One region of the Streptomyces sp. NPDC001068 genome, then DNA from elsewhere that is predicted to be linked to it. Evidence: riboswitches for the same ligand, from Rfam matches in the RefSeq annotation. Region 1 holds a riboswitch; each other region holds the start of a gene.

Region 1 (3,269 bases):
ACGCCGGTCTTGACGTCGTCCCGGTTGGGCAGGCCCAGGTGCTCCTTGGGGGTGACGTAGCACAGCATCGCCGTGCCCCACCAGGCGATCATCGCGGCACCGATGCCGGAGGTGATGTGGTCGTACGCCGGCGCGACGTCCGTGGTCAGCGGGCCGAGCGTATAGAACGGAGCTTCATCGCAGATCTCCTGCTGAAGGTCGATGTTCTCCTTGATCTTGTGCATCGGGACATGGCCCGGGCCCTCGATCATCGTCTGTACGTGGAAACGCTTCGCGATCCGGTTGAGTTCCCCGAGCGTGCGCAACTCCGCGAACTGCGCCTCGTCGTTGGCGTCCGCGATGGAGCCGGGGCGCAGGCCGTCGCCCAGCGAGTACGTGACGTCGTAGGCGGCGAGGATCTCGCAGAGTTCCTCGAAGTTCTCGTACAGGAACGACTCCTTGTGGTGCGCGAGGCACCAGGCCGCCATGATCGAGCCGCCACGCGAGACGATGCCTGTCTTGCGGTTGGCGGTGAGCGGCACGTACGGCAGCCGCACACCCGCGTGGACGGTCATGTAGTCCACGCCCTGCTCGGCCTGTTCGATCACCGTGTCCTTGTAGATCTCCCAGGTCAGCTCCTCGGCCCTGCCGTCGACCTTCTCCAGTGCCTGGTAGAGCGGCACCGTGCCGATGGGAACGGGGGAGTTGCGCAGCACCCACTCGCGGGTGGTGTGGATGTTCCGCCCGGTGGAGAGGTCCATGACCGTGTCGGCGCCCCAGCGGGTCGCCCAGGTCATCTTCTCCACCTCCTCCTCGATCGAGGAGGTCACCGCGGAGTTGCCGATGTTCGCGTTGACCTTCACCAGGAACCGCTTGCCGATGATCATCGGCTCGATCTCGGGGTGGTTGACGTTGGCCGGCAGCACGGCCCGTCCCGCCGCGATCTCCTCACGGACCACCTCGGGGGAGACGTTCTCCCGGATGGCCACGTACTCCATCTCCGGGGTGACCTCACCCCGGCGGGCGTACGCCAGTTGTGTCACCGCCTCGCCCTCCCGGCCGCGACGCGGCAGGCGGGGGCGGCCCGGGAAGACCGCGTCCAGGTTGCGCAGCCCACCACGCGGTGAGGTGTGCTTGATCCCGTCGTCCTCCGGACGGGCGGGACGGCCCGCGTACTCCGCGGTGTCCCCACGGGTGATGATCCAGTTCTCCCGCAGAGGCGGCAGCCCCCGGCGCACGTCGGTCTCGACGAGGGGATCGGTGTACGGGCCGGAGGTGTCGTAGAGCGTGACCGACTGCCCGTTGGTGAGGTGCACCTGACGGACCGGCACCCGGAGATCGGGGCGCGAGCCCTCGACATACCCCTTGTGCCAGCCGATGGACTTCCCGGCCCCCGTGGATGTTTCGCCCGCAATGGGCTGTTCGTCCTGGCTGAAGGCAGGCGTGCGTACGTCCTTGTTGGTCATGAGACCTACTCCCTACGCCGGCATTACCCGGTAACAGGTTCGGCGGTCGACGCAGCGGCTTCCGTCTGGCGGCGTTCCTTGTGAAACGTCACTCGTTCCACGTGAAACATCGCGAATACGGAGGTCAGCGCCCTCTCAGCCCGGTGCTCCGAGCTCCCGCGTGTGCAAAGGTGCCTCCACGCTAGCGTCAATTCGGGCGCGGTGAACAGAGGGCCCCTGCCGTTCTTGCGATGATCGGGCGGTGACCACGACACAGCAGCACCCCTCTCCGCCCCCCGACCCGAGGCGCGGCAACGGCGCCGCACCGGGCGGCGGAACCGGCCACGGGGGCCACGGTGCCGGTGACGGACACGACCACGTCCAGGACCACTCGTACGACCGTGGGCACGCGCACCGTCACGACGACGGCCATGCCCATGGCCACCCGCCCGGCCGGGGTTCCGGCCAGGGCGGCTCCGGGTCGGGCGGCGGGCACGGTCACTCGCACAGCCACGGGCCCGCCGCGCCGGTCTCCAAGCATCTGCGCAAGGTCATCGCGGCGATCCTCATTCCCTTCACCGCCGCGGTCGTGGTCGGCCTGGTGGCGCTGTGGCCCGGTGGCGCCCCGGCGCACGAACGCACCGGCGTCGGCTTCGACCGTCAGACCCAGCGGGCGACGGTCGCCAAGGTCGTGGCGGTCAGCTGCAAGTCGGTCAACGCCTCCGGGGGCGGCTCGACCGGTGATACCTCCACCCCGGAGGGCAGTTCGGCGAACCAGGAGGAGAGCGGCACCTGCAAGAAGGCCACGGTCCGGGTGGACACCGGCAAGGACACGGGCCGGACGTTCACCGAGATCGTGCAGCCCGACCAGTCGCGCCAGCTGCACCAGGGCGAGAAGGTCGTGGTCGCCTACGAGCCCTCGGCGCCCAAGGACCTCCAGTACTCGGTCACCGATGTGGACCGGAAGTTCCCGATGGCGCTGCTCGCCGGGATCTTCGCGCTCGCCGTCGTCGTGGTCGGCCGGCTGCGCGGTGTGATGGCGCTCGTCGCACTCGCCGTCAGCTTCATGGTGCTGACCCTCTTCATCCTGCCCGCGATCCTCCAGGGTTCGAATCCGCTGCTGGTGGGGGTGGTCGGATCGAGCGCGATCATGCTGATCGCCCTGTACATGTGCCATGGCCTGTCGGCGCGGACCTCGGTGGCGGTGCTGGGCACCCTGGTCTCGCTGTGCCTGATCGGCGTCCTCGGCTCGGAGTTCATCGACTGGGCCGCGCTCACCGGCAACACCGACGACAACACCGGCCTGATCCACGGCCTGTACCCGTCCATCGACATGAGCGGTCTGCTGCTGGCCGGTGTCATCATCGGTTCGCTCGGCGTCCTGGACGACGTGACGGTGACGCAGACCTCGGCCGTCTGGGAGCTGCACGAGGCCAACCCGACGATGGGCTGGCGCGGGCTGTACCGGGCAGGCATCCGCATCGGCCGCGACCACATCGCCTCCGTCGTCAACACCCTGGTCCTGGCCTACGCGGGTGCCGCGCTGCCGTTGCTGCTGCTCTTCTCCATCGCGCAGAGCAGTGTGGCCACGGTCGCCAACAGTGAGCTGGTGGCCGAGGAGATCGTGCGCACGCTGGTCGGTTCGATCGGCCTCGTCGCCTCGGTGCCCGTCACCACGCTGCTGGCCGCGCTGGTGGTGTCGGCGGACCGGCCGGGCAAGGAAGTGTCCGCGGCCGTGGAGACGGCCCCGGCGCGCGGCGGGCGAGGAGGGCGGCGCCGGAAGCGGTGAGGGGGCCCGCGGGACGCGGTGCGGGGCGGAGGGTTCCGTGCGGTGCGGACTGTTTC
Region 2 (3,269 bases), on a different contig from region 1:
CCAGGCGTCGGCCCTGGGCCAGATCCCGTGGGCGGCCTACCGCCAGCAGAGCGACCAGGCGGTCCGCACGGAGCCAGCACACGCTCCAGGACGGTCCGGACGGGTCGCCCCGCCAGACCATGCGGTCGGCGACCGCGTGGTGACCGGCGTACTGGACGAAACGGCCGAACTGCTCGGACCAGAAGTACGGCACCGGGTCGTAGACCGCGTCCGTCTCGCCGAGGATGCCGGCGGCCACCGTGCGCGGGCCCTGGAGGGCGTTGTCCCAGTGGTGGACCAGCAGCCGCTCGCCGTAGCGGCCGGACGGGAAGGAGGCGCAGTCGCCGACCGCGTAGACGTCGGGGACGGTGGTGCGCAGGCGTTCGTCGGCGAGCACCTCGCCGTGCGCGCCCAGCGTGATGCCGGAGCCGGCCAGCCAGGCGGTCGCGGGACGGGCGCCGATGCCGACGACGACGGCGCCCGCGGGCACCCGCGAGCCGTCGTCGAGCACCACCGCGCCGGGCTCGACGGCCGCCACGCGCGCGTGCGTGCGCAGGTCGGCGCCGCTGTCGGCGTACCAGGCGGCCATCGGGGCGGCGACCTCGGCGGGGAGCGCTCCCGCGAGCGGGCGGTCCGCGGCCTCGACCACGGTGACCGCGCAACCGGCCTCGCGGGCCGCGGTGGCGAACTCGGCGCCGATCCAGCCGGCGCCGACCACCACGATGTCGTGCTGCCGGGCGAGCACGGGCCGCAGCCGCTCGGCGTCGTCCAGGGTGCGCAGCAGATGGACGCCGGGGACGCCCTCGGTACCGGGCAGGGTGATCGGCTCGGCGCCGGTGGCGAGCACCAGGACGTCGTAGGGCACCGGTCCGCCCTCGGTGTCCAGCTCGTGGTCGGCGGGGCGCACCCCGAGGGCCTCGCGGCCGAGCGCCAGGTCGATGCCGAGCGCCTCGAAGTCGACCTCGAAGGCGGAGCCCTCGGACTTGCCGAGCAGCACCGCCTTGGAGAGCGGCGGCCGGTCGTAGGGCTGGTGCGGCTCGGCGCCGATCAGGGTGACGGTGCCGGTGTAGCCCTGTTCGCGCAGGGCCACGGCCGTCTGCACCCCGGCCATGCCCGCGCCCACGACGACCACGCGCCGCGTCTGTGACGTGCTCCGTCGCTGCGTCTGCTCGCTCACGTGATCACCATGGACAAGAACGATAGACAACTGACGAAGAGTCAGTCAGGGGGCGTGCCGGGTGACCTGTTCCACAGTGCGGGCCGAGGCCGTCTTACGGGGGCGGAGCTCCGCGGGCTAGGGTTGCGGAGAGCACACGCGGGAGCCCGGACGCACCGGGCTGAGAGGGAGGCTGGCGGCCTCCGACCGTACGAACCTGATCCGGGTCATGCCGGCGAAGGGAGGGGCTGGACGCCCATGTCCGCGCATACGTCCGACGTCCTCGTCATCGGGGGCGGAATCATCGGCCTGGTCACGGCCTGGCGGTCCGCGCAGCGCGGTCTCCGCACCGCCGTGGCCGACCCCGACCCCGGCGGCGGGGCCGCCCAGGTCGCGGCCGGGATGCTGGCCGCCGTCACCGAGCTGCACCACGGCGAGCAGACCCTGCTGGGGCTCAACCTGGCCTCCGCCCGCCGTTATCCCGGCTTCGCGGCCGAGCTCACCGAACTCACCGGCCACGACCTCGGCTACCGCCGCTGCGGCACGCTCGCGGTCGCCCTGGACGCCGACGACCGGGCGCACCTGCGCGACCTGCACGCCCTCCAGCAGCGGTCGGGGCTGGACTCCGAGTGGCTGTCCGGGCGGGAGTGCCGGCGCCTGGAGCCGATGCTGGCGCCGGGCGTGCGCGGCGGGCTGCGGGTCGACGGCGACCATCAGATCGACCCGCGCCGGCTGGCGGCCGCGCTGGTGGCCGCCTGCGAGCGCGCCGGGGTGGTGTTCCACCGCGACTGGGCCGAGCGCCTGCAGGTGGTGCGGGAGCGGGCCACCGGTGCCGTCACCCGCTCGGGCGACCTGCTGACCGCGGACCGGGTGGTGCTCGCCGGCGGCAGCCTGAGCGGTCGCCTGGCCGGGGTGCCCGTGGACGCGCTCCCTCCGGTGCGGCCGGTGAAGGGGCAGGTGCTGCGGCTGACCGTGCCCGCCGCGTACGCGCCGTTCCTGAGCCGGACCGTACGGGCCGTGGTGCGCGGCGGACATCTCTACCTGGTGCCCCGGGAGAACGGCGAGCTGGTCGTCGGGGCCACCAGCGAGGAGCTGGGCTGGGACACCACGGTCACGGCCGGGGGCGTGTACGAGCTGCTGCGCGACGCGCACGAGCTGGTGCCCGGCATCACCGAGCTGCCGCTGACCGAGACCCGGGCCGGGCTGCGCCCCGGCTCCCCCGACAACGCGCCGCTGCTCGGGCCGACCCGTCTCGACGGGCTGCTGCTGGCCACCGGGCACCACCGCAACGGGGTGCTGCTCACGCCCGTCACGGGAGACGTGATGGCGGAGCTGCTCACCGGCGGGGAGCTGCCCGAAGAGGCCCGCCCGTTCACGCCGCAGCGTTTCGGACCCGTCCCCGGCGTACTCCTGGAGCAGACCGCATGAACATCTCCGTCAACGGGGAGCGCCGGGAGATCACCCCGGGCACCGCTCTCGACACGCTCGTGAAGTCCCTGACGGCCGCGCCCTCCGGGGTGGCCGCGGCGGTCAACGAGACCGTCGTACCGCGCGGCGAGTGGCCGGGTACGGCGCTCGCCGAGGGTGACCGGGTGGAAGTCCTGACCGCCGTACAGGGAGGCTGAGCCATGGCCGACGATCCGTTCGTGCTCGGGGGTACGGCCTTCTCGTCCCGGCTGATCATGGGGACCGGGGGCACACCGAGCCTGGAGGTGCTGGAACGGGCGCTGGTGGCGTCCGGGACCGAGCTGACGACGGTCGCCATGCGGCGGGTGGATCCGGGGGTACGGGGGTCCGTGCTGTCGGTCCTGGAGCGGCTGGGGATCCGGGTGCTGCCGAACACGGCGGGGTGCTTCACCGCCGGGGAGGCGGTGCTGACGGCCCGGCTGGCCCGGGAGGCGCTCGGGACCTCGATGGTCAAGCTGGAGGTCGTCGCCGACGAGCGGACCCTGCTGCCGGATCCGATCGAGCTCCTCGACGCGGCGGAGACGCTGGTCGACGACGGGTTCACGGTGCTGCCGTACACCAACGACGATCCGGTGCTGGCCCGGCGGCTGGAGGACGTCGGGTGCGCCGCGGTGATGCCTCTGGGCTCCCCCATCGGGTCGGGGCTCGGGATCCGCAACCCGCACAA
Region 3 (3,269 bases), on a different contig from region 1:
GTCCGAGGGGGATCTGCGACGGCAGATGACGCCCGCCGGCGACAGGTGCCCAAACCGTGACCCGCAGGTCACCCAAGTGGATCTGCGACACTGGTACCACCATGCCCAAGCCCGGAGAACTCACCTTTGTCGCGCCGCGCGGAGCCCAGAAGCCGCCGCGGCATCTTGCCGACCTCACGCCTGCCGAGCGCAAGGACGCGGTGGCCGAGATCGGTGAGAAGCCGTTCCGTGCCAAGCAGCTCTCGCAGCACTACTTCGCGCGGTACGCGCACGACCCCGAGCAGTGGACGGACATCCCGGCCGGCTCCCGGGACCGGCTGCGGGACGCGCTGTTCCCGGACCTGATGACCGTCGTCCGGCATCTGTCGACCGACGAGGGGACGACGCGCAAGACGCTGTGGCGGCTGTTCGACGGCACGCTCGTGGAGTCCGTGCTGATGCGCTACCCGGACCGGGTGACCATGTGCATCAGCTCACAGGCCGGCTGCGGGATGAACTGCCCGTTCTGCGCCACCGGCCAGGCGGGCCTGGACCGGAACCTGTCCAGCGCGGAGATCGTCCACCAGATCGTGGACGGGATGCGTGCGCTCCGGGACGGGGAGGTGCCCGGCGGTCCGGCACGGCTCTCCAACATCGTCTTCATGGGCATGGGCGAGCCCCTCGCCAACTACAAGCGGGTCGTCACGGCCATCCGCGCGCTCACCGACCCGGCCCCGGACGGTCTGGGCCTGTCCCAGCGCGGGATCACCGTCTCGACGGTCGGCCTGGTGCCGGCCATCCACCGGTTCGCCGACGAGGGCCTCAAGTGCCGGCTGGCGATCTCCCTGCACGCCCCCGACGACGAGCTGCGCGACACCCTCGTCCCCGTGAACACCCGCTGGAAGGTGCGCGAGGTCCTCGACGCCGGGTTCGAGTACGTGGAGAAGAGCGGGCGGCGGCTCAGCATCGAGTACGCGCTCATCCGCGACATCAACGACCAGGCGTGGCGAGGGGACCGGCTGGGCCGGCTGCTCAAGGGCAAGCCCGTGCACGTCAACCTCATCCCGCTCAACCCGACCCCGGGCTCGAAGTGGACCGCCTCCCGGCCCGAGGACGAGAAGGCGTTCGTCGAGGCGATCGCCGCGCACGGCGTGCCCGTCACCGTCCGGGACACCCGTGGGCAGGAGATCGACGGGGCGTGCGGTCAGCTGGCGGCGACCGAGCGGTAGGATCTGGGCACATCTTCATATTCCGACAGGGGAGCGCCACAGCGCTGAGAGTGCGGCGATCGGGCCGCAGACCCTCTGAACCTCGCCCAGGTCATTCTGGGTAGGAAGTTCGGTCATCACTCAAGCTGTTGTGCCCTGCCCGGGTGGTTCCACCGGGTGGGGCCGCGTCTCTTCCTGGTCCACTCCAGGAGGAAAACACCAGTGCACACCAAGATCTTCTTGGCCGCGGCCGTCGGGCTCGGCCTCGTCACGCTGTCCGCGTGCGGGTCGTCCACGGGCGACCAGGCCGACTCGAAGACCGTCACCCTCGTCAGCCACGACTCGTGGGCCGTCTCCAAGGGCGTGCTCCAGGACTTCGAGAAGCGGTCCGGCTACAAGGTGCGCGTCCTCAAGGACGGCGACGCCGGCCAGGCCGTCAACAAGGCGATCCTCACCAAGGACAACCCCCAGGGCGACGTCTTCTTCGGCGTCGACAACACCCTGCTGTCCCGGGCCCTCGACAACGGGCTCTTCCAGCCGTACGAGGCCAAGGGGCTGGACCGGGTCGGCACCGACTACCAGCTCGACCGCGCCAAGCACCGGGTCACGCCGATCGACTACGGCGACATCTGCGTCAACTACGACAAGGCCTACTTCAGCGAGCACCGGCTGACCCCGCCCGCCTCCTTCGCCGACCTCGTCAAGCCGCAGTACAAGAACCTCCTCGTCACCGAGAACGCGGCCACCTCCTCGCCGGGCCTGGGCTTCCTGCTCGGCAGCGCCGCCCAGTACGGGGACGGCGGCTGGCAGGGGTACTGGAAGCAGCTCAAGGCCAACGGCGTGAAGGTCGTCGACGGCTGGGAGCAGGCCTACAACGAGGAGTTCTCCGGCTCGGCCGGCGGGAAGAAGGCCAAGGGCGACCGGCCGCTCGTCGTGTCGTACGCCTCCTCCCCGCCCGTCGAGGTCATCTACGGCGACCCGAAGCCGAGCACCGCGCCCACCGGCGTCGCGGCCGGCACCTGCTTCCGGCAGATCGAGTTCGCGGGGCTGCTGAGCAACGCGGGGAACACCAAGGGCGGCAAGGCGCTCATCGACTTCCTGGTCTCCAAGGAGTTCCAGGAGGACATGCCGTTGAACATGTTCGTGTACCCGGTGGTCGAGGGGGCGGCCGTGCCCGCCGAGTTCACGAAGTACGGGCCCGCCGCCCAGGACCCCGAGACCATGGCGCCCGAGAAGATCGCCGCCGACCGTGACCAGTGGGTCAAGACGTGGACCTCACTCGTACTCAAGTAGCGGGCAGGCGCCGGCGGGCGGCGGGCGGGCGCAGGGGCGCGGCGCGGGTCGGTCTGATGGCCGTACCCGTCGCGTTCTTCGCCGTCTTCTTCGCGTGGCCGGTCGCGGCGATCGTCACCCGTGGGCTGAGGGCCGACGGGGTGTGGCGGTTCGGACGGATCGCCGACGTCGTCGGCCGGTCCGACATCCGGCACGTCCTGTGGTTCACCACCTGGCAGGCGCTCGCCTCCACCGGCCTCACCCTGCTCGTCGCGCTGCCGGCCGCCTACGTCTTCGCCCGCCTGGACTTCCCGGGCAAGCAGGTGCTGCGGGCCGTGGTGACGGTGCCGTTCGTACTGCCGACGGTGGTGGTCGGTACGGCGTTCCTGGCGCTGGTCGGCCGCGGCGGACTGCTGGACGGGCTGTGGGGCGTCCGGCTGGACACCACCGTGTGGGCGATCCTGATCGCGCACGTCTTCTTCAACTACGCGGTCGTCGTACGGACCGTGGGCGGGCTGTGGGGCCAGCTGGACCCGCGGCAGGAGGAGGCCGCGCGGATGCTGGGCGTCTCGTCGTTCGGCGCCTGGCGCAGGGTCACGCTGCCCGCGCTGGCGCCCGCCGTGGCCGCCGCCGCGCTGATGGTCTTCCTGTTCACCTTCACCTCCTTCGGTGTGGTGCAGATCCTCGGCGGTCCCACCTTCTCCACCCTCGAGGTGGAGATCTACCGGCAGACCTCCGAGATCTTCGACCTGGCCACGGCCGCCGTCCTGACGATCGTGCAGTTCCTGGCCGTCGGGGCGATCCTCGCCG

What was found. Region 1 has a riboswitch for thiamine pyrophosphate ahead of thiC (phosphomethylpyrimidine synthase ThiC). Riboswitches for the same ligand answer to the same signal wherever they lie in the genome.
Region 2: linked by a shared signal. The riboswitch ahead of thiO (glycine oxidase ThiO) and the one ahead of thiC (phosphomethylpyrimidine synthase ThiC) in region 1 are both predicted to bind thiamine pyrophosphate.
Region 3: linked by a shared signal. The riboswitch ahead of ACFY3I_RS29840 (thiamine ABC transporter substrate binding subunit) and the one ahead of thiC (phosphomethylpyrimidine synthase ThiC) in region 1 are both predicted to bind thiamine pyrophosphate.

What each region holds. Positions count from the first base shown of each region.
Region 1 covers NZ_JBIAYD010000008.1:281,143-284,411, reverse strand. Annotated here, with positions in the region: gene thiC (phosphomethylpyrimidine synthase ThiC) at 1-1,445, opposite strand, end outside; TPP riboswitch at 1,438-1,615, opposite strand; gene ACFY3I_RS23805 (YibE/F family protein) at 1,687-3,213, shown strand.
Region 2 covers NZ_JBIAYD010000004.1:228,013-231,281, reverse strand. Annotated here, with positions in the region: gene ACFY3I_RS13310 (NAD(P)/FAD-dependent oxidoreductase) at 1-1,156, opposite strand, end outside; TPP riboswitch at 1,285-1,396, shown strand; gene thiO (glycine oxidase ThiO) at 1,394-2,563, shown strand; gene thiS (sulfur carrier protein ThiS) at 2,560-2,760, shown strand; gene ACFY3I_RS13295 (thiazole synthase) at 2,764-3,269, shown strand, end outside.
Region 3 covers NZ_JBIAYD010000011.1:179,776-183,044, reverse strand. Annotated here, with positions in the region: gene rlmN (23S rRNA (adenine(2503)-C(2))-methyltransferase RlmN) at 102-1,208, shown strand; TPP riboswitch at 1,226-1,333, shown strand; gene ACFY3I_RS29840 (thiamine ABC transporter substrate binding subunit) at 1,410-2,480, shown strand; gene ACFY3I_RS29835 (ABC transporter permease) at 2,537-3,269, shown strand, end outside.